Regions from separate parts of the Leifsonia williamsii genome, predicted to be linked through region 2. Evidence: predicted binding sites of a transcription regulator. Region 2 holds the regulator's gene; the other holds the start of a gene.
What was found. The regulator HspR, encoded in region 2, represses chaperone genes until heat shock. The targets are predictions, from matches to a motif close to AAGTTGAGTCNNNNNGACTCAACTT.

Region 1: P5G50_RS09255 (ATP-dependent Clp protease ATP-binding subunit) is a predicted target of HspR. The motif match lies at 6,174-6,198, and genes of this name have one in related genera.

Annotation. Positions count from the first base shown of each region.
Region 1 covers NZ_JAROCF010000001.1:1,971,676-1,982,502, reverse strand. The annotation lists gene P5G50_RS09270 (HD domain-containing protein) at 1-134, shown strand, start outside; gene P5G50_RS09265 (3-methyladenine DNA glycosylase) at 212-1,072, shown strand; gene P5G50_RS09260 (transglycosylase domain-containing protein) at 1,069-3,465, opposite strand; gene P5G50_RS09255 (ATP-dependent Clp protease ATP-binding subunit) at 3,611-6,154, opposite strand; gene P5G50_RS09250 (class I SAM-dependent methyltransferase) at 6,296-7,129, shown strand; gene P5G50_RS09245 (DoxX family protein) at 7,170-7,562, shown strand; gene P5G50_RS09240 (alpha/beta fold hydrolase) at 7,670-8,404, shown strand; gene P5G50_RS09235 (NAD(P)/FAD-dependent oxidoreductase) at 8,401-9,474, shown strand; gene P5G50_RS09230 (DNA glycosylase AlkZ-like family protein) at 9,471-10,571, shown strand; gene P5G50_RS09225 (SDR family oxidoreductase) at 10,681-10,827, opposite strand, start outside.
Region 2 covers NZ_JAROCF010000001.1:349,872-360,698, reverse strand. The annotation lists gene P5G50_RS01545 (GTP pyrophosphokinase) at 1-721, opposite strand, end outside; gene P5G50_RS01540 (RNA polymerase sigma factor) at 782-2,020, opposite strand; gene P5G50_RS01535 (YciI family protein) at 2,028-2,459, opposite strand; gene P5G50_RS01530 (MFS transporter) at 2,637-4,220, shown strand; gene dnaK (molecular chaperone DnaK) at 4,378-6,240, shown strand; gene P5G50_RS01520 (nucleotide exchange factor GrpE) at 6,243-6,911, shown strand; gene P5G50_RS01515 (DnaJ C-terminal domain-containing protein) at 7,032-8,033, shown strand; gene P5G50_RS01510 (heat shock protein transcriptional repressor HspR) at 8,036-8,449, shown strand; gene tdh (L-threonine 3-dehydrogenase) at 8,550-9,593, shown strand; gene P5G50_RS01500 (glycine C-acetyltransferase) at 9,593-10,786, shown strand.

The DNA of each region.
Region 1 (10,827 bases), 1.6 Mb from region 2:
TCACCGCCTGCGTCACCGACCAGGCCGAGCGCAAGCCCGACACCTCCGCCCGGCGGCTGGTCGACGGCGGCGTCGCCCGCAAGCTGCGCGAGAACCCGCTGGAGGGGCTGGGCGGTTCCGGCGTCGAGTCGTGAGCCGTTGCGGGTTGCGCGCGCGAGAAGTGACGTGATGTCACGACTCGGCGGCGGTCGCCTATCCTCGATGGGTGCCGATCCTCCTCTCCCCCGCCGAGTGGCGCGCCCGCGAGGCCGCGCACGCCGAGCGTGCCGATGCGCTGACCGCCGGTCGCCGCGAGCGCGCGGCGCGCGGTGAGAAGGACCCGGTCGACGACTTCCTCTACACGTACTACTCGTACTCGCCGTCGCTCCTGCGGCGCTGGCATCCCGGCGCCGGGGTGGAGCTGCTGGAGGCCGCAGACACTCCGCGCGCCGAGTGGCGCTGGTACCGCGCCGGCGAGACGCCCGGCAGCCTGACCGTCGACGGGGAGGCGCTGGAGGCCGAGAAGGCGCCGATGCTGCGTACGGTCGAACGCATCCTCCGCTCCACCTCCGCCCGGCCCGGACAGTTCGGCTGCTTCGGCCTGCACGAGTGGGCGATGGTGTACCGGCAGCGCGAGCACCGCCACCCCGTGCCGTTGCGGCTCGGGCAGGAGGGCACCGACGCGGTCGTCGACACGCACGAGCTGCGCTGCACGCACATCGACGCCTTCCGCTTCTTCACGCCCGACGCGGTGCCCCGCAACCGGTTCGCTCCCACGCGCGAGACGCAGCCCGAGCTGGAGCAGCCTGGATGCCTCCACGCCGGGATGGACGTCTACAAGTGGGCGATGAAGCTCGGCCCGCTGGTGCCGGGCGAGCTGCTGCTCGACGCGTTCGAGCTGGCGCGCGACATCCGCCGCCTCGACATGGAGGCGTCTCCCTACGACGCCCGCGCCTGGGGCGGGGAGCCGGTGCGGATCGAGACGCCGGAGGGCAAGGCGGAGTACGTCCGGCGCCAGCGCGCCTTCGCCGAGCGGTCGAACGCGCTGCGCGGGCGCGTCTTGGAGGCGTGGCTGGGCAGCGAGCGCGTCTAGGGCGTCGGCTTGGGCACAGGGAGGCCGGGCGCGTTCTGCTCCTGCGTCGGCACGGGCGTCGGCGTGGGCACGGGCTCCGGCGTCTGCTGCGGTTCCTCGGTCGCGGACGGCGTCGGCGTGGGCGTCGGCGTCGGGGTGGCCTCCCCGTCGCCCGACCCAGAGCCCGAGTCGGAGTTCGAGCTGCTGTTGTCGGCGCCGTAGAGCACCGCGTCGCTCGGCTCGGTGAAGTCGTCGCCGCCGTACAGCGCGTCGAGCGCGGTGAGGATCGGCTCGGCGACGTGGAACTTCACGTTGCCGCCGTTCACGCCGTTGAACTCGAGGTCGCGCAGCGGCGTCGATCCCGACACGTTGCCCACCCAGGTGGCCGTCGCGACCTTGGTGGTCGAGGTGACGAGCCAGTTCTGCAGCGAGTCGTCGGTCGTGCCGGTCTTGCCGAAGATGGGCGTCCCGTCGTACGGGTTGGCACTCGCGGCCGTTCCGCCGCCGCGCATGACGCCCTGCAGCGCGTAGGCGACGCCGGCCGCGATGTCGGGCTTCAGCCCCGGCGTGCAGGTCGTCTTGGTGACGGGGTGCTCGCTGCCGTCGGCATTGACCACGCGGTCGATCGCGATCGGCGTGCACGCGGAGCCGTTGTTGGCGATGCCCGCGTACGCGGTCGCCATCGTCAGCGGCGAGAGGTAGTTCGTGCCGAGGATCATCGACGGCGTCGACGTCAGCGGGTTCTCCGCCGACGCGGGGTGCACGCCGAGGCTCTTCGCGGCGTTGAGGATCGAGCACAGGTCGGTCTCGGTCCCCATTCTCGCGAACGCCGTGTTCACCGACTCGGCGGTCGCCGCCAGCACCGAGAGCCGGCTGGCCGACCCCTCGTCGTTGGTGACCGGCCAGTCCGGGCCGTCGATGTTCTGGCAGGAGTTCGTGAAGTCGGAGGTCGGGAACAGGTGCTGCGACGCGTTCACCGTCTCGTACAGCCCGTGCCCCGCCTCCAGCCACGCCGCCAGGTCGAACGCCTTGAACGTGGAGCCGGTCTGGAAGCCCTGCGAGCCTCCGTAGTCCTCGTCGGTGTTGTAGTTCACCGCGGTCGTGCCGTCGGCCGGCTGGTCGGTGTTGTTGAAGGCCCGGTTCTGCACCATCGTGACGATGCGCCCGGTGCCGACCTCGACCGAGACGTTGGAGCCGCCGAGGTCGATGTCGGGGCGGGAGGCGGGGACGTACGCGCTGAGCGCCTGCTGCGCCGTGGCCTGCAGGTCGAGGTTCAGGGTCGTGTAGATCTTCAGGCCGCCGCGGTTGAGGGTGGCCCAGCGGTCGTTCGCTGTCTTGCCGTACGCGGAGTCGTTGAGCACGACGTCGCGCACGTAGTCGCAGAAGAACGCTGCGTTGTACTGGGCGGCGGCGGCGCATCCGCTCGTCGTCGGGGTGATGACGGGCTGGACGGGCGTCTTCTTCGCCGCTTCGCGCTCGGCCGCGGTGATGGTGTGCGTCTTGTACATCCGGTCGAGGACGTAGTCGCGCCGCTCCTTGGTGAGCTTGTAGCCGTTCGCGGCGCCGTTGTCCTTGTCGTCGGCATGGTCGATGCGGAGGTTCGACGGGTTGTTCAGGATCGCCACGAGCGTCGCCGCCTGCGGCAGAGTCAGCTGCGCGGCCGTCGTGCCGAAGTAGTAGTGCGCCGCCGCCTGGACGCCGTACACCTGGCCGCCGAAGCCGACGACGTTGAGGTAGCCGAGCAGGATCTCCTGCTTGCTGTACTTCTTCTCGAGCCCCACCGCGTACCGCATCTCCTGCACCTTGCGCTGGAGCGTGACGCCGGCGGCATCGTCGTAGCAGGCCTGCAGCTTCTTCTGGTCGGTGAGCGCCTCGCACTTCTCGACCCCGATGTTCTTCACGTACTGCTGCGTGATGGAGGACCCGCCCTGCACATCCCCGCCGACGACGGTCGCGAGCGCGCCGCGGATCGTGCCCAGGATGTCCACAGCACCCTCTGAGTAGAAACGGGGGTCCTCGGCGGAGACGGCTGCGTCCTTGACGTCCTGCGCGACGTCCTTCCAGCCGACGTCCTGCCGGTCCTGCGCGTAGAACTGCGCGATCGGCACATCCTGCCCGCCCTGCTTGGCGTACACGGTCGAGTTCTGGGCGAACTGCCCGATGGTGAGGTCGTCCGGCAGTGACTCGAAGTCGCTCACCCCCGCGGCCGCGGTCGCCCCCGCTCCCAGCACACCGGGCAGCAGGAACAGCGTGCTCAGGACGGCCGCGACGAGCGCGAACGCCAGGAACTTCCACACCGCCCCCGCCCGGGTGCGCGGAATGCGCAGCTCGAAGCCGCGCAGGGGCTCGGCCAGACGATCGAGGCGGGCGGGCACGCGGGGCGCGAGCGGGCGGGCGGGGTCACGGGTGGTCATCGTCCCACAGGGTGCCCGCGCGGGCTGTGGAGGGGGTGGGTGGGGGGTGAGTGCGGATGAAAGGTCGTTCAGAGAACGCCGAAACGGCGCCGGCCCCCTTCGGGACCGGCGCCGTTTCGCGTCGGGTGCGGCTGGGCCGCGCGGCTCACGCCGCCAGCGGCACCTCCGCGCGGGCCGCGGTGACCCGCAGCTGGCCGTCGGCCGCGTCGAGGACCACGGTTCCGCCGTCCTCGAGGGAGCCGGAGACCATCAGGTCGGCGATGCGGTCGTCGACCTCGCGCTGGATGACGCGGCGCAGCGGGCGGGCGCCGTACTCCGGCTCGTAGCCGGCCTCGGCGATCCACTCGACCGCGGCGTCCGTGACCTCGAGGGCGACGGAGCGGGCCGCCAGACGGCCCGAGGTCGCACCCAGGAGCAGGCGGACGATGGAGCGCAGCTGCTCCTGGTCGAGCTTGCGGAACAGCACCAGCTCGTCGATGCGGTTGAGGAACTCGGGCCGCATCGCCTCGCGGAGCTTGCCCATGACCCGGTCGCGGATGTCCTTCTCCGAGGCGAAGCCGTCCGCGCCGCCGGCGACGAAGCCCATCGCGCCGCTGCGCGACGCCAGGAACTCCGACCCGAGGTTGGAGGTCATGATCACGACCGTGTTGCGGAAGTCGACCGTGCGGCCCTGGCCGTCGGTCAGTCTCCCGTCGTCCAGCACCTGCAGCAGCAGGTTGAACACGTCCGGGTGCGCCTTCTCGATCTCGTCGAACAGCACGACGGAGTAGGGGGTGCGGCGGACACGCTCGGTCAGCTGGCCGGCCTCGTCGTAGCCGACGTACCCGGGAGGGGCGCCGACCAGGCGGGCGACGGTGTGGCGCTCGCCGAACTCGCTCATGTCGAACCGGAGCATCGCCTTCTCGTCGCCGAACAGCGACGCCGCCAGGGCCTTCGCCAGCTCGGTCTTGCCGACGCCGGTCGGGCCGAGGAAGAGGAAGCTGCCGACGGGGCGGTGCTCGTCGCCGAGGCCGGTGCGGTTGCGGCGCACGGCCTTCGCGACCGCGGTCACCGCGTCGTCCTGGCCGATGACGCGCTCGTGCAGCTCCGCCTCCAGGCGGGCCAGCCGGGTGCGGTCGGCCTCGCCGATGCGGGAGACCGGGATGCCGGTCGAGCGCGACACGATCGCCGCGATCTCGGCCTCGTCCACGACCGCGTCGGGGCGCGGGGAGGCGCTGAGCCCGTCGAGCTCGCGCTGCACGTCCTCCATCTGGTCGCGCAGGCGGGACGCCTCCTCGTAGTGCTCAGCGGCGACGGCGGAGTTCTTCTCGGACTCCAGGGTCGCCAGCTTCGCCATCAGCTCGGAGGAGTCGACGCGCTTGCCCAGCGACAGGCGCAGCCGCGCGCCGGCCTGGTCGATCAGGTCGATCGCCTTGTCCGGCAGGAACCGGTCGGAGATGTAGCGGTCGGACAGCTCCACCGCGGCGCGGATCGCGTCCTCGGTGTAGCGGACGCCGTGGTGCTCCTCGTACGCACCGCGCAGGCCGTCGAGGATGAGGACGGCGTCCTCGACCGACGGCTCGCCGACGGTCACCGGCTGGAAGCGGCGCTCCAGCGCCGGGTCCTTCTCGATGCGGCGGTACTCCTTCAGCGTCGTCGCGCCGACCAGGTGCAGGTCGCCGCGGGCAAGGCGGGGCTTCAGGATGTTGCCCGCGTCCATGCCGCCGGACTCGCCGGACCCTCCGGCGCCGACCACGGTGTGCAGCTCGTCGATGAACACGATCAGGTCGCCATCGGCGGCGCTGATCTCGTCCATCAGGTTGGTGAGCCGCTCCTCGAAGTCGCCGCGGTACCGGGTCCCGGCGACCATGCCCGCCAGGTCGAGCGTGACGACACGCTTGTCGCGCAGCTGCTCGGGGACGTCGCCGGCGACGATCGCGCTGGCCAGGCCCTCCACGATCGCGGTCTTGCCGACGCCGGCCTCGCCGACCAGCACCGGGTTGTTCTTGGTGCGGCGGGAGAGGATCTCGACGGTCTGCTCGATCTCGTCGAGCCGGCCGATGACCGGGTCGAGCCGGCCCTCGCGAGCGAGCGCGGTCAGGTCGGTGCCGAACTTGTCGAGCATCGGGGTCGCCGACTCGCTCTCGGCGGCCTCCTGCTCTCCGCTGACGCCGCCGACGGTCTCGGTCTGGCGCATGGCGGAGGTGAGGGCGTCGGGGGTGACGCCGGCCGCCTGCAGCACCTGCCCGGCGGGGACGTCCTGCCCGATCACGAGCGCGAAGAAGAGGTGCTCGGGGTCGATGTAGGTCGAGCCGGAGGCGCGGGCCACCTGGTACGCGTGGAACAGCGCGCGCTGCGCGGACGCCGTGATCGAGGCGCCGTCGGCGTCGATCGCCGAGCCGGAGGCGGGGAGGCGCAGCTCGGCGGCCGTGGCGACCTTCGCCGGGTCGACGCCGATGCGGCGCATCGCGTCGGAGGCCGGCTCCTGCTCCGCCATGGTGCGGAGGATGTGCAGGGCGTCGAGCTCGCGGTGGCCGTGCGCCAGGGCGTACCGACCGGCCTCCGCGAGGAGCTCCTGCGTGCGCCGGCTCAGGAACCGGCTGATGTCGATGGAGCGTGCGGCGCGCGCACGCTCACCCGCGAGATACCGGGCCAGGAACTCGTCGAACGAGTTCTCGCCGTTGTTCTCGGGAGTGAAGTTCTCGGGCACTGATGTCTCCTGTTTCTTAAAGTTGAGCGACGTGCACTCAAGTTCAACGCTGTGGGGGGTCGGGTATTCCCGGGCGTCGATCCCCTCGATAAACTGCACGGCTCTGCACCTTCGCGGAGCACTCTGCCGAAGGGAACCGCCATGACCGCCTACGCCGACGCCAACCGCGCCAACTGGGACGAGCGCGCCGAACTGCACGCCGACCGCGGCGAGCACGGGTACCGGGTCTCGCGGTTCATCGAGGACAGGGAGGCACTCTCCGACGTCGTGCGGTTCGACCTCCCCCGGCTGGGCTCGGTGGCGGGGCTGCGCGCGGTGCACCTCCAGTGCCACATCGGCACGGACACGCTCTCGCTGGCGCGGCTCGGCGCGCGGGTGACCGGCCTCGACTTCTCCCCCGTGGCGGTGGCCGAGGCGCGCCGGCTCGTCGCAGAGACCGGCGACGAGGTGGACTTCGTGGAGGCGGATGTCTACGACGCGGCCTCCGCGCTGCCCGCCGGGACGTTCGACCTCGTCTACACGGGCATCGGAGCGCTGTGCTGGCTGCCGAGTGTCGAGCGCTGGGCGAGGGTCGTGGCCGAGTTGCTGAAGCCGGGCGGATTCCTCTTCATCCGGGAGGGTCACCCCATCCTCTGGGCGATGGACGAGACGATGACGGAGGACCTGCACCTCCGCTTCCCGTACTTCGAGCGCGAGCGGCCGCTGGTGTGGAGCGACGACTCCAGCTATGTCGAGACGGCCCGGCCGCTCACGGCGACGACGACATACGAGTGGAACCACTCGCTCGGCGAGATCATCACCGCCCTGCTGTCGGCGGGCCTCCGCATCGACCTGTTCGAGGAGCACGACAGCGTGCCGTGGGAGGCGCTCCCCGGCCAGATGGTCGAGCGCCCGGGCGGCGAGCACGCGCTCGGGGCGCTGGACGGCGTTGCGCCGCTCAGCTATTCGCTGCGGGCGTCGAAGCCGGTCGGCTGACCGGCACCACCACCTGACCGCAGAAGAAGAAGGAGTCCGCATGTCCGCACCCCGAACCGTCGTCCGCGTGCTGCTGGGAGCAGCACTGGTGTTCGCCGGCGCGAGCCATCTGACGTTCGCGCGGGAGGAGTTCCGCGCGCAGGTGCCGGAGGGCCTGATAGCGGCGCTCCCCGTCGACGAGGACGCGGTCGTGCTCGGCTCCGGCGTCGCCGAGGTGGCGCTCGGCACGGCCCTGCTGGTGGCGCGGCGGAGGCGCAACACGGTCGGGCGGGTGGCCGCGGCCTTCTTCGTGGCGGTGTTCCCCGGCAACCTCTCGCAGTGGCGCCATCGCCGCAGCGCGTTCGGCCTCGACACCGACCGCAAGCGGTTCGTGCGGCTGTTCTTCCAGCCGGTGCTGGTGGCGGCGGCGCTCTGGTCGACCGCGCGGCGCTGACGGGCGGTCGCTGACGGGTGGGGCGGTGACGGGCGGGGCGCTGACGGGCGCGCGGCGGTGACGGCCGGCCCTGGCCCGCTGTCGGTGGCGCCGGGTAGCGTCGGGGGATGGAGATCGTGCTCGTCCCCGGATTCTGGCTCGGCGCATCGGCGTGGCAGGAGGTGGCGCGGCACCTCGACTACGCGGGGCACCGGGCGCATCCCCTGACTCTGCCCGGACTGGAACGCGACGACCCGGCGCGCACCGTCGTCACCGTGCCCGACCAGGTCGCCGCCATCGTGGCCGCCATCGACGGCGCGCGCGAGACGAACGCGCTCGGCGACCCGGAGGGTGGTGAGCGCGACGTCGTGCTCGTCGGGCACTCCGGCGGAGGTCCGCTCGCGGCCGCGGCGCTCGACGCGCGGCCCGAGCGGGTGGCGCGCGTCATCTACGTGGACGCGTGGCCGCTGGCCCCGGGAGAGGTGGTCCCGTCCGGGCTGGAACCCGTCGACGGCGTCGTGCCGCTGCCCGAGTGGGACGCCTTCGAGGACGAGGACCTGGTCGACCTCACCGATGAGTTGCGCGAGGAGTTCCGCCGCCAGGCGGTGCCCGAGCCCGGGTTGGTGGTGACCGGCGCCATCGAGCTCGACGACGACGAGCGGCGCAGGGCCGTCCCTGCCACGATCATCGCCTGCGAGTTCGGCGCCGACCAGCTGCGGTCGTGGGTGGAGGGCGGAGTCGACTTCGTCTCCGAGCTGCGGATGCTGCGCGACTGGGAGGTCGTGGAGCTGCCGACCGGCCACTGGCCGATGTTCACCCGTCCGCGCGAGCTCGCCGAGAAGATCCTCGAGGTCATCGATTGAGCGGCGGTGCGGAGGGGCGGCTCCGCGTCGCGATCGTCGGCACCGGGGTCGCCGGCGCGGCCACCGGGTTCGCACTGGCGCGCCGGGGTGCCGCGGTGACGTTCGTCGAGGCGGGGCTCGCGGGCCGGGCGACCGCGGCGGGAGCCGGCATCATCCAGCCGTGGAGCTCGTCGGCGGGCGGCGACTTCTACCGCCTCTATGCGGCCGCCGCCGACTACTACCCCGAACTCGTGGAACGGCTGGCGGAGGCCGGAGTGCGTGACACCGGCTACCACCGCGCCGGAGCGCTCGTCGTCAATCGCGATCGCGCGGTGATCGACGCGGCCGAGGAGCGCATCGCGTCCCGGGCGGCCGAGGCCGCCACGATCGGCGAGGTGCGCCGGATCGGCGCGGCGGAGGCGCGCGAGCTGTTCCCGCCGCTCGCCGACGGCTTCGACGCCCTCCACCTCAGCGGCGGCGCCCGGGTCGACGGCCGTCGGCTGCGCGAGGCGCTCCTCGCCGGAGCCCAGGCGCACGGGGCCGAGCTGATCGAGGGCACGGCGGCACTGACCGAGAGCGGCGGCGTGGAGGTGGAGGGCCGCGCGGTCCCGGCCGACGCGGTCGTCGTCGCGGCGGGCGCCTGGACCGACCTCCTGCTCGCGCCGCTCGGCGCCCGCGTCGGCGTGGAGCCGCAGCGCGGGCAGCTCGTGCACCTGCGGGTCGAGGGCGTCGAGACGCGCGACTGGCCCTCGGTGCATCCGGTCGCTCCGCACTACCTGGTCGCGTTCGACGGCGGCCGGGTGGTCGCCGGGGCGACTCGCGAGACGGGTTCGGGCTTCGACGCGCGCGAGACCGCGGACGGCCTCCGCCAGGTGCTCGCCGACGCCCTCGCCGTCGCGCCGGGCCTCGCCGACGCCACGGTGATCGAAACCCGCGTGGGGCTGCGTCCGCTGGCCGACGGCGACGAGCCGGTGTTCGGACCGGTGGAGGGGCACGCCGGCCTGTTCGTGAACGCGGGCTTCGGCGCCGCCGGGCTGACGATGGGCCCGCTGGTGGGCGACCTGCTCGCGCGGCGGGTGCTCGACGCATGACCATCCACCTCGAGCGCGACGAAGCCCGGCGGATCGCGGTGCGGGCCCAGCGGCTCGACGCCGACCGGCCGGGCGAGCTGGTGCCGCTGGTCGAGCACCTCACCTTCCTGCAGCTCGACCCCACCGCGGCCGTCGCGCCGAGCGCCGACCTCATCGCCTTCACCCGCCTCGGTGCCGACTACCGGCCCGAGCAGCTGCGGGCCGCGCTCGAGGAGGACCGCCTCCTCTACGAGCTCAAGGCCCAGGACGACCCGGTGACGCCGCCGTTCGCGATGATCCGGCCGGTCTCCGACCTCCCGCTGCTGCTCGACCGGATGTCCGCGGGCCCGGAGCACGGCGGCTGGCGGGCGTGGCTCGCCGCCAATCCGCGCTTCCGGCAGGACGTGCTCGACCGCCTCCGCGCCGAGGGGCCGCTGCTGTCGAAGGACATCCCCGACACCGCCCAGACGCCGTGGGTCTCGAGCGGATGGACGCACGAGCAGAACGTCACCCGGATGCTCGAGGCGCTGGCCGCGCGCGGCGAGATCGCGGTCGCCGGGCGCATCGGCCGCCAGCGCACCTGGGACCTCACCGAGCGCCTCCACCCCGACCTCCCCGAACCGGTGCCCGAGGAGCAGGCGCGTCCGCTGCGCGACGAGCGGAGGCTCCGCTCGCTGGGTATCGCGCGCCCGCAGCTGGTCGGCGAGGCCGGCGACGAGGCGACGGTGGAGGGCAGCCGGCTGCGCTGGCGGGTCGATCCCGCGCTCGTCGGGGCGGAGGCGGTCGGCGCCGGGTTCCGGGGCCGGACCGCACTGCTGTCGCCGTTCGACCGGCTCGTCCACGACCGCATCCGCACGCAGGAGGTCTTCGGCTTCGAGTACCTGCTCGAGATGTACAAGCCGGCGGCGAAACGGCGGTGGGGCTACTTCGCGCTGCCGATCCTCCACGACGACCGCCTGATCGGCAAGCTCGACGCGACCGCCGACCGCAAAGCCGGCCTCCTGCGCGTCGCGGCCGTGCACGAGGACGAGCACGCTGACGCCGCGACGCGGGAGGCCGTGCGCACGGCGGTCGACCAGCTCGCGGCCTGGCAGGGGCTCACGGTCGCGTGGCCGTGAGCGGCCTCACCGCCCGTCGTACTCGATGTGGCGCAACACGCCGTGCAGGCGAGCGCCCGCACGGCGTGTCGTGACACATCGATGAGACCGAAGGCCGAGGGCCGGCCGCTCAGGCGGCCGCGTCCTTGCCGTGCGGGTCGGACGCGTTGAGCACCCGCACCACCTCGGCGTAGTCGCCGCGAGCCTCCCCGTAGCGGAGGAACTTCACCCGCTCGACCTGGATCTCCGTCGCGTCGGGCTGCGTCTCGATCAGCTG
Region 2 (10,827 bases):
TCACGTCGAGCTGTCCGGCGGTGCTCGCGGCGGCGGTGAGGTCGCGCAGGAGGGCGCCCGGCACCTCCCCGTCGTACTTGTAGTAGATCTTGTGCTCGAGGCTCGCCCAGAAGTCCATGGCGACCGTGCGCAGCTGGATCTCGACCGGCACGTCGACCGGGCCGCCGCTGAGGAACACGGGAACCTCGACGATCACGTGGAGGCTCTTGTAGCCGTTCGGCTTCGGGTGGGCGATGTAGTCCTTCACCCGCAGGACCCGCACGTCCTCCTGCGCGGTGAGCAGCTCGAAGACGCGGTAGACGTCGGAGACGAAGGAGCATACGATCCGCACGCCGGCGATGTCCGTGATCGCGTCGCGGATGGCCTCGAACGACGGCTCGCAGTTCTTGCGGACCACCTTCTGCTCGATGCTCTCCGCCGACTTGAGCCGGCTGGAGATGTGCTCGATCGGGTTGTAGTCGTGCAGCTCGGCGAACTCCTCGCGCAGGATGGACACCTTCGTCGAGATCTCGTCGATGCCGAACTTGTACGGCATGATGAACCGCGCGAAATCGGCCCGGAACGCCTGCACCTCGCTCAGCGTGTCGGGGTCGATGCTCTGCAACGCCTCGATCGCCCGCGACGAGAGCAGCGGCCCGCCGTGCTCGCCGGCGAGCGGCGCGGGCCCGGTGAACGGTCCCTGGGGTGCGGGGGCGGCGTCGGCGTCGAGGTCCTGCGGCATGGTCTCACGGTAGCGACGGCGGTTGTGGAGGCGGTGTGAATCGTCGTCGAATCGTGACACTCACCCACGCCCCCGCACCTCCCCCGCCTTCCGCAGCAGCACCTCCCGCTCCCGCTCGTTCCCGGCGAGCCCCGCGGCCGCGGTCAGCTCGGCAGCCGCCTCCTCGTGCCGCCCGAGCTGGGCCAGCAGCTCCCCGCGCACGCTCGGGAGGAGGTGCGAGCCGCGCAGCGCGCCCTCCGCAGCCAGGCGGTCGACGATGAGGAGGGCGGACGCCGGCCCGGTCGCCATCGAGACGGCGGCCGCGCGGTTGAGCTCCACGATCGGCCCCGGCGCCACCCTGCCGAGGATCTCGTACAGCAGAACGATGCGCGCCCAGTCCGTGGCCTCGACGCTCGGGGCGATCGCGTGGCATTCGGCGATCGCTGCCTGCAGCGCATACGGCCCGCGCCCGCGGCCCAGCGCGTCGGCCCGGGCGAGCGCCGCCCTGCCGCGCGCGATCTGGGCGCGGTCCCAGCGGGTGCGGTCCTGGTCCGCGAGCAGGACCGGCGTGCCGTCGGGGGAGGTGCGCGCGGCGAAGCGCGACGCCTGCAGCTCCATCAGCGCCACGAGCCCGTGCGCCTCCGGCTCACGCGGCAGCAGCGCCGCGACCATCCTGCCGAGGCGGAGCGCCTCCTCCGCCAGCTCGGCTCGCACCCAGCGGTCGCCGGAGGTGGCGGCGTAGCCCTCGGTGAAGATCAGGTAGACGACGCTCAGCACCGCGCCGAGCCGGGCGGTCCACTCGGCCGGGTCGGGTGTCTCGAAGGGCACCCGCGCCTCCGTGATCGTCTTCTTCGCCCGGACGATCCGCTGCTGCACGGTCGCGACCGGCACGAAGTACAGGCGGGCGATCTCCTGCGTGGTCATGCCCGCGACGACCCGCAGCGTGAGGGCGATCTGCGCCTCCCTCGAGAGCACGGGGTGGCACGCCGTGAACACGAGGCGCAGCACGTCGTCGGGGATCGGCTCCCAGTCGTCCTCGGTCGTGTCGTCGAGGTCGTGGGCCAGCGCCCGGTACCGCTCGTCGAGCCGGTCGCGGCGGCGCCAGTGGTCGATCGCGCGGCGCTTCGCGACCGCGGTGAGCCAGGCGCCCGGATTCGCCGGGACGCCGTCGCGCGGCCACTGGCCCAGCGCCTCCACGAGCGCCTCCTGCGCCAGATCCTCGGCGAGGCCCACGTCGCCGGTGACGCGCGCGAGGGTGGCGACGATGCGGGCGCTCTCGATGCGCCACACCGCCTCCACCCGCGCGGCGACGTCGGACATGCCCGGATCAGGCCTTCTCGCCGAGCTCGGCGCGCCAGCCGGCCTCCTTCTGGAGGTACTCGTTGTCCTCGTACCCGGCGAAGTCGCTCTCGTCGGTCACGCGGCGCACCTCCAGCTTGGATCCGGGGCCGAGCGGGCAGCGGCTCGCCCACTCCGCCGCCTCCTCCTTGGACCCGACCTGCAGGATCCAGAAGCCGTTGAAGAGCTCGTGGGTCTCGCCGTAGGGGCCGTCGGTGACGGTCGGAGGCGTGGTCGAGAAGTCGACCACGAACCCGGTCGTCGCCACGTCGTCGGACAGGCCCTCGCCCGCCAGGAGTACGCCGGCGTTGATGAGCTGCTCGTTGTACGTGCCCATGGCGGTGATGACCTCGTTGAAGTCCATCTCGTCGTAGGCGTCCTTGGCGGCGTCGGTGGCTCGCATGATCAGCATGTATTTCATGGGGTTCTCCTTGCGTCCTCGCATCAGCGTGTGTGCGTCCGGGGGCGCCCCGTCGGCGCCCTCCTACTATCGCGTCGAACGGCGACGCCCGCGATCGACACCTGTGCAGAAGTTTTTTCTCCACGACCTCGAACAGCACCGTCGCCGTGCCGCCACCGCGTGTGCTTCAGTGTGCCCATGAGCGGGTCAGGCGGCGCAGCGGCGCCGTTCAACGGGCGCCTCGCCATCCTCCTGGCGATGGCGATGTTCGTGCTGGTCGTCGACACATCGCTGATGAACGTGTCGATCTCGGCCGTGGTGCGCGACCTCCACACGACGGTGAGCGGCGTGCAGAGCGCCATCGCATTGGAGGCGCTGGTGTCGGCGGCCTTCATCCTGATCGGCGGCAAGACGGGCGACCTGATCGGCCGCAAGCTCGCCTACATCCTCGGGCTGCTCGGCTACGCGGTGGGCGCCATCGCGATGACGCTGGCGCAGAACCTGAGCGCGATCATCCTGTTCTGGGCGGTCATCGGCGGGATCGGCGCCTCCCTGCTGCTGCCGGCCATGCAGTCGCTGATCCACGGCAACTTCGAGGGCGAGCACCAGAAGCGCGTCTACGCCCTGGTCGGCGCCTCCGCCGCCATCGCCGCCGCGGTCGGCCCGCTGCTCGGCGGTGTGGTGACGACGTTCCTGTCGTGGCGGGTCGGCTTCCTGATCGAGGCGCTGATCATCGCCGTGGTCCTGTCGGGCATCGGGCTCGTGAAGGACGTGCCGTACACCGGCTCCCGCTCGATCGACCTGGTGGGCGCCCTGCTGTCGGTGGTCGGCATGGGCGGCATCGTGACGGGCATCCTGGTGTGGCAGGAGGGCGGCGAACGCGTGCTCCTCCTCATCGTCGTCGGTGTGGCCGCCCTGGGCGGGCTCGTCGTCTGGCTGCTGTCGCAACGGAAGAGGGGGAGGGCGACCCTGCTCGACCCCGGGCTGTTCCGCTCCAAGCTGTTCCAGTCGGGCACGACCGGGCAGCTGCTGCAGCAGGTGGCACTGGGCGGCACGATGATCGCGCTCCCGATATACCTGCAGATGGTGCTCGAGTACAACGCGCTCTGGGCGGGCCTGTCGATCGCGCCGCTGTCCCTGAGCATGTTCGCTGTGGCCCTGATCGCCGGGAGGCTCGCCCGCGGGAGGCCCGCGAACCTGATCCTCTGGGGGTTCTGCCTGCTCGTAGTGGGTGTCGCGGTGATCATCCCGCTGGTGCCGATCGCGACCTCCGGCTGGTACCTCACGCTGCCCCTGATCATCGCGGGGTGCGGCCTCGGCCTACTGGTGTCGCAGCTCAACAACTACACGCTCTCGCCCATCTCGGACGAGCGCGTCAGCGAGGCGGCGGGCGTCAACTCGGCCGCTGGCTCCTTCGGCCTGTCGTTCGGCCTGGCGTTCGCGGGCGCGATCATGCTGGCGACGCTGGCCTCCACGTTCGGCGCGGCGAGCGCCTCCAGCACCGTCCTCGCCGGCGACGAGAAGCAGCAGGTTGCGGCCGCGCTCGAGGAGGACGCCCAGGTGATGTCGAACACGCACCTGGAGGAGCAGCTCGCCGGTCAGCCCGAGGACGTCCAGGCCGAGATCATCCGGATCAACACGGATTCGCGCCCCATCGCCCTGCAGATCGCGCTGTGCGTGCCGATCGTCGCGGGACTCGCGGGCATCGCGATCTCGCTGCGGATGCGGCGGCTCCCCGATCCGGCGCCGTCGGACACGGGGGAGCGGATGTCGCTGGGCTAGGGAATACCGACCACTCTCCCAAAGTTGAGTCAGATGTACTCAAGTTTTGGACTCCGACCTTGACAGCATCCCTCGTGGATGACAGTGTTGAGTCGTCGAGGCTCAACTCTTGACCCCATGACTTTCGTACCACGCAACATAAGGAGAGCAAGCACACATGTCACGTGCAGTAGGTATCGACCTCGGAACCACCAACTCCGTCGTCTCGGTGCTCGAGGGCGGCGAGCCCACGGTCATCGCGAACGCGGAGGGCTTCCGCACGACCCCGTCGGTCGTCGCGTTCACCAAGGACGGAGAGGTCCTCGTCGGTGAGACCGCCAAGCGCCAGGCCGTCACCAACGTCGACCGCACCATCTCGTCCGTCAAGCGCCACATGGGCACCGACTGGACTCAAGAGATCGACGGCAAGAAGTACACGCCGCAGGAGATCTCGGCGCGCATCCTCCAGAAGCTCAAGCGCGACGCCGAGCAGTACCTCGGCGACACCGTGACCGACGCGGTCATCACCGTCCCGGCGTACTTCAACGACGCCGAGCGGCAGGCCACCAAGGAGGCCGGTGAGATCGCGGGCCTCAACGTGCTCCGCATCATCAACGAGCCCACCGCCGCGGCCCTCGCGTACGGCCTCGACAAGGGCAAGGAGGACGAGCTCATCCTCGTCTTCGACCTCGGTGGCGGCACCTTCGACGTCTCCCTGCTCGAGGTGGGCAAGGACGACGACTTCTCGACCATCCAGGTCCGCGCGACCGCCGGCGACAACCGCCTCGGCGGCGACGACTGGGACCAGCGCATCGTGGAGTGGCTGATCAAGCGCTTCAAGGAGAGCACCGGCGTCGACGTCTCCAAGGACAAGATCGCGCTGCAGCGCCTCAAGGAGGCGGCGGAGCAGGCCAAGAAGGAGCTGTCGTCGAGCATGTCGACCAGCATCCAGCTGCCCTACCTCTCGCTGACCGAGAACGGCCCGGCCAACCTCGACGAGACGCTCTCGCGCGCCCAGTTCGAGCAGATGACCAGCGACCTCCTCGACCGCACCAAGAAGCCGTTCCAGGACGTCATCCGCGAGGCCGGCATCAAGGTCGGCGACATCGCGCACGTCGTGCTCGTCGGTGGATCGACCCGCATGCCCGCCGTCTCCGAGCTCGTCAAGCAGGAGACCGGCAAGGAGCCCAACAAGGGCGTGAACCCGGACGAGGTCGTCGCCGTCGGCGCCGCGCTGCAGGCCGGTGTCCTGAAGGGCGAGCGCAAGGACGTCCTCCTCATCGACGTCACCCCGCTGTCCCTCGGCATCGAGACCAAGGGCGGGATCATGACCAAGCTCATCGAGCGCAACACGGCCATCCCGACCAAGCGCAGCGAGACCTTCACCACGGCCGACGACAACCAGCCGTCCGTCGCGATCCAGGTCTTCCAGGGCGAGCGCGAGTTCACCCGCGACAACAAGCCGCTTGGCACCTTCGAGCTGACCGGCATCGCGCCGGCCCCGCGCGGCATCCCGCAGATCGAGGTCACCTTCGACATCGACGCGAACGGCATCGTGCACGTGTCCGCCAAGGACAAGGGCACCGGCAAGGAGCAGTCGATGACGATCACGGGCGGCTCCAGCCTCCCGAAGGACGACATCGAGCGCATGGTGCGCGAGGCGGAGGAGCACGCGGCCGAGGACAAGAAGCGCCGCGAGTCCGCCGAGACCCGCAACCAGGCCGAGCAGCTCGTCTACTCGATCGAGAAGCTGATCAAGGAGAACGAGGACAAGCTCCCCGAGGACGTCAAGAACGAGGTCCAGGGCGACGTCGACGGTCTCAAGACGGCTCTCGCCGGAGACGACGACGAGGCCGTGAAGACCGCGTTCGACAAGCTCAACGCCAGCCAGCAGAAGCTCGGCGAGGCCATCTACGCCTCGGCGCAGGCCGACGCGTCGGCCCCGTCCGGCGAGCAGCAGGCCGAGGGCGAGCAGCCGTCCGGCTCCGACGATGAGGACGTCATCGACGCCGAGGTCGTCGACGACGAGGAGAAGAAGTAACCATGTCCGACCAGAACCCCAACGGGCAGGGCTCGAACGAGCCCGAGCGCGAGGAGCCGATCATCCGCGACAAGCGCAGGATCGACCCCGAGACCGGCAAGGTTCGCCAGCCGGACGCCGAGGGTGCGGATGCGGCCGCCGACCACGACCTCTCGCACGAGGAGCTCGTCGACGTCGGGCCGGGCGAGGAGCAGGAGGGGACCGTCCTGTCGGACGACGACCTCGACATCCTCTCCGGCCAGACGACGGCGGAGCAGCTCGCGCAGGAGCGGCTCGGCGACCTCCAGCGGGTCACCGCGGAGTACGCCAACTACCGCAAGCGCACCGAGGCCAACCGCGAGATCGAGCGCGAGCGGGCGGTGGGTGAGGCCGTGAAGGGCCTCATCCCCGTGCTCGACGACCTCGAGCGGGCCGAGAAGCACGGCGACCTCCCCGAGGGCAGCGCGTTCGCGAGCATCGCGGCCAAGCTGCGCACCTCGGTGGAGCGTCTGGGCCTCACCCCGTACGGCGAGAAGGGCGAGCCCTTCGACCCGCAGATCCACGAGGCGATCTTCCAGCAGCCCACCCCGGACGTGACGACGGACACCGTCGCCGAGGTGGTCGAGACCGGCTACCGGCTGGGTTCGACCACGGTCCGCGTGGCCAAGGTCGTCGTCTCGGTGCCGGCCTGACCGGCACGACGCACGCGATGACGGAGCGGCGGGGCACACGTCCCGCCGCTCCTCCATCCCCGCAGACCACACCATCCATGTCCACACCCACGACCACGACAGACTGAGAGAGGAGGCGCCGTGGCAAGCCAGGACTGGTTCGACAAGGACTTCTACAAGGTCCTTGGCGTCTCCAAGGACGTCAGCGAGGCGGACCTCAAGAAGACCTACCGCAAGCTCGCACGCAAGTACCACCCTGACTCGAACCCGGGCGACGCCGCCGCGGAGGCGAAGTTCAAGGAGATCAGCGAGGCCTACTCGGTCCTCAGCGATCCCGAGGAGCGCAAAGAGTACGACCAGGTGCGCGCGATGGGCTCCGGGGCGCGGTTCACCGCACCGGGCAGCGGCGGCCAGGGCGGCTTCGACGACGTCTTCGGCGGGATGTTCGGCGGGCAGGGCGGCCAACGCGGATACACGTTCCAGCAGGGCGGCTACCCCGGCGGCGGCCAGTTCGACGACGTGCTCGGCGGCCTGTTCGGCAACGGCCGGTTCGGCCAGACGAGTGGAGGCTTCCGCGGCTACGGCGGCCCGACCCGCGGCCGCGACGTGACCGCCCACACCACCATCGACTTCATCACGGCCACCAAGGGCGAGACGATCACCCTCCAGGCCTCCGACGGCAAGCCGATCAAGGTGAAGATCCCCGCCGGCGTCGCCGACGGCCAGAAGATCAAGCTGCGCGGCAAGGGCCAGCCGAGCCCCGACGGCGGCGAGCCCGGCGACATCGTGCTGACCGTGTCGGTGCGAAAGCACCCGGTGTTCGAGCGCGACGGCCTCAACCTGCGCGTGAACGTGCCGGTGACCTTCGCGGAGGCCGCGCTCGGCGCGACCATCGAGGTCCCGACGCTCGGCGGCGACCCGGTCAAGCTGCGCGTCGCCCCCGGCACCCCGAGCGGCCGCGTGCTGCGTGTGAAGGGTCGCGGCGTGGAGACGTCGAAGGGCACCGGCGACCTGCTCGCCGTGGTGCAGGTGGCGGTCCCGTCGCACCTGTCCGACAAGGCGAAGGAGGCGCTGGAGCAGTTCGCCGGCACGCTCCCGGACGAGAACCCGCGCGACGACCTCCTCGCCAAGGCGCGGAGCTGACGATGGACGAGCACAGCCCGGTCTTCGTGATCTCGATCGCGGCCGAGCTGGCGGGGATGCACCCGCAGACCCTCCGCCAGTACGACCGGCTCGGCCTCGTCTCGCCCGGCCGCACGGCGGGCAAGTCCCGCCGCTACTCGATGCGCGACATCGAGAAGCTGCAGGAGATCGCCCGCCTCGGCAGCGAGGGCGTGAGCCTGGAGGGCATCCGCCGCATCCTCGAACTCGAGGACCAGGTGCGCGACCTGCACGGCCGCGTCCGCGAGCTGGAGTCCGCCCTCGCCGACGAGCTCCTCAACCGCCCCGGCCGCCGCGTCTTCGCCGCCGGCTCGGAGGGCGAGGTCGTGACGCTGCGCGCGGGCACCCGCACGCGCCGCAGCAACCAGGTCGTCGTCTGGCGGCCACTGGAGCGCTGAAACCGCCCTTCGTCGTCCGCAGGTAATGTGGGTGCGCGGCGCTGCTCACGAGGCGGGGCCGTACCCGCATCGCACTCGAAGACCCCACGAGGACGTGACCATGAGAGCCCTGTACAAGTCCGCGGCCGCACCCGGCCTGGAGCTGGTCGAGCGACCGGAGCCGCAGATCGGCCCGGAGGACGTGAAGATCCGGGTCCTGCGCACCGGCATCTGCGGCACCGACCTGCACATCCAGCGCTGGGACGACTGGGCCGCCTCCGCCGTGGCCGCGCCGCTCATCCCCGGCCACGAGTTCTACGGCGAGGTCGTCGAGGTCGGCGACCTGGTGCACGACGTGGAGGTCGGTGACCTGGTCTCCGGCGAGGGCCACATCGTCTGCGGCACCTGCCGCAACTGCCGCGCCGGCCGCCGCCAGATGTGCATCCGCACCAAGGGCGTCGGCGTGCAGCGCGACGGCGCCTTCGCCGAGTTCCTCGTGCTGCCCGCGACCAACGTGTGGGTGCACCACAGCACCATCGAGCCGGAGGTCGGGGCGCTGTTCGACCCGCTCGGCAACGCCGTGCACACCGCGCTCGCCTTCCCGGTCGTCGGGGAGGATGTGCTCGTCACCGGCTGCGGCCCGATCGGCCTCATGGCGATCGCCGTCGCCCGGCACGTCGGCGCCCGCTTCATCGTCGGCACCGACGTGAGCGCCAACCGCCTCGAACTGGCGAAGGGGATGGGCGCCGACTACACGGTCGACGTCTCGTCCCACGACATCCACGAGGCGCAGCGGGCGCTCGGGATGCGGGAGGGCTTCGACGTCGGCTTCGAGATGAGCGGCGCGCCCACCGCGCTGCCGCGCATGATCGAGAACATGAACCACGGCGGCCGGATCGCGATGCTCGGCCTGCCCGCCGAGCGCATCGCGATCGACTGGGGCATCGTCGTCACCCACATGCTCACCCTCAAGGGCATCTACGGCCGCGAGATGTTCGAGACCTGGAACGCGATGGGCGCCATGCTGCAGACGTCGCAGACGCTGCACGACGCCGTCGCCTCCATCGTCTCCGACCGCTTCCCCGCCCGCGACTGGGAGCAGGGATTCGCGGCCGCGGCGTCCGCCGGCGGCGGCAAGGTCATCCTCGACTGGACGGAGGTCTGATGTACGGGTCGTTCCGCGAGCACCTCGCGACGCAGCTGAACGAGATCGAGGAGGCGGGGCTCACCAAGCGCGAGCGCAGCATCCACGGTCCGCAGAAGGCGCTGATCACGGCCGACGGGCAGGAGGTGCTCAACTTCTGCGCCAACAACTACCTCGGCCTCGCCGACCACCCGGCGCTCCGCGAAGCGGCCAAGCGCGCCCTCGACGACGACGGCTACGGGATGGCGAGCGTGCGGTTCATCTGCGGCACGCAGGACCAGCACCTCGAGCTGGAGCGCCGGGTGTCCACGTTCCTCGGCACAGAGGCGACCATCCTGTTCTCGTCGTGCTTCGACGCCAACGGCGGCGTGTTCGAGACGCTGTTCACCGCCGACGACGCGATCGTCTCCGACGAGTTGAACCACGCCTCGATCATCGACGGCATCCGGCTCTCGAAGGCGCAGCGCTACCGCTACCGCAACCGCGACATGGCCGACCTGCGCACGCAGTTGGAGGCCGCTCGGGAGGCGCGAGCACGCTTCACGGTCATCGTCACCGACGGCGTCTTCTCGATGGACGGCTACATCGCCCCGCTGCGCGAGATCTGCGACCTCGCCGACGAGTTCGGCGCGCTGGTCTTCGTCGACGACTCGCACGCCGTCGGCTTCGTGGGCGAGCACGGCCGCGGCACGCCGGAGTTCTGCGGCGTCGCCGACCGCGTCGACATCTACACGGGCACCTTCGGCAAGGCGCTGGGCGGAGCGTCGGGAGGCTACGTCTCGTCCCGCCAGGAGGTGGTCGACCTCCTCCGCCAGCGCTCGCGCCCGTACCTGTTCTCGAACACGCTCGCGCCCTCGATCGTGGCCGGGACGCTCGCGGCCCTCGACCTCCTGGAGCAGTCGGATCACCTCCGCGCCCAGCTCGTCGAGAACGCGGCCCTGTTCCGCCGGCTGATGACCGAGGCGGGCTTCGATCTGCTGCCGGGCGAGCATCCCATCGTCCCTGTGATGTTCGGGGATGCCGCCCTCACCGCCCGCATCGCCGACGGCATGCAGCGTCACGGCGTCTACGTCACCGCCTTCTCGTACCCGGTGGTGCCGAAGGGCCGCGCGCGCATCCGCGTGCAGCTGTCTGCCGCGCACACCGAGGAGGACATCCGCCGCTGCGTGGAGGCGTTCATCGCCGCGCGCGACGAGGCGCAGCCGGCCGCCTAGCCGTCGGGCACAGGAAAAACGTCGACCCGGCCACTGATTCA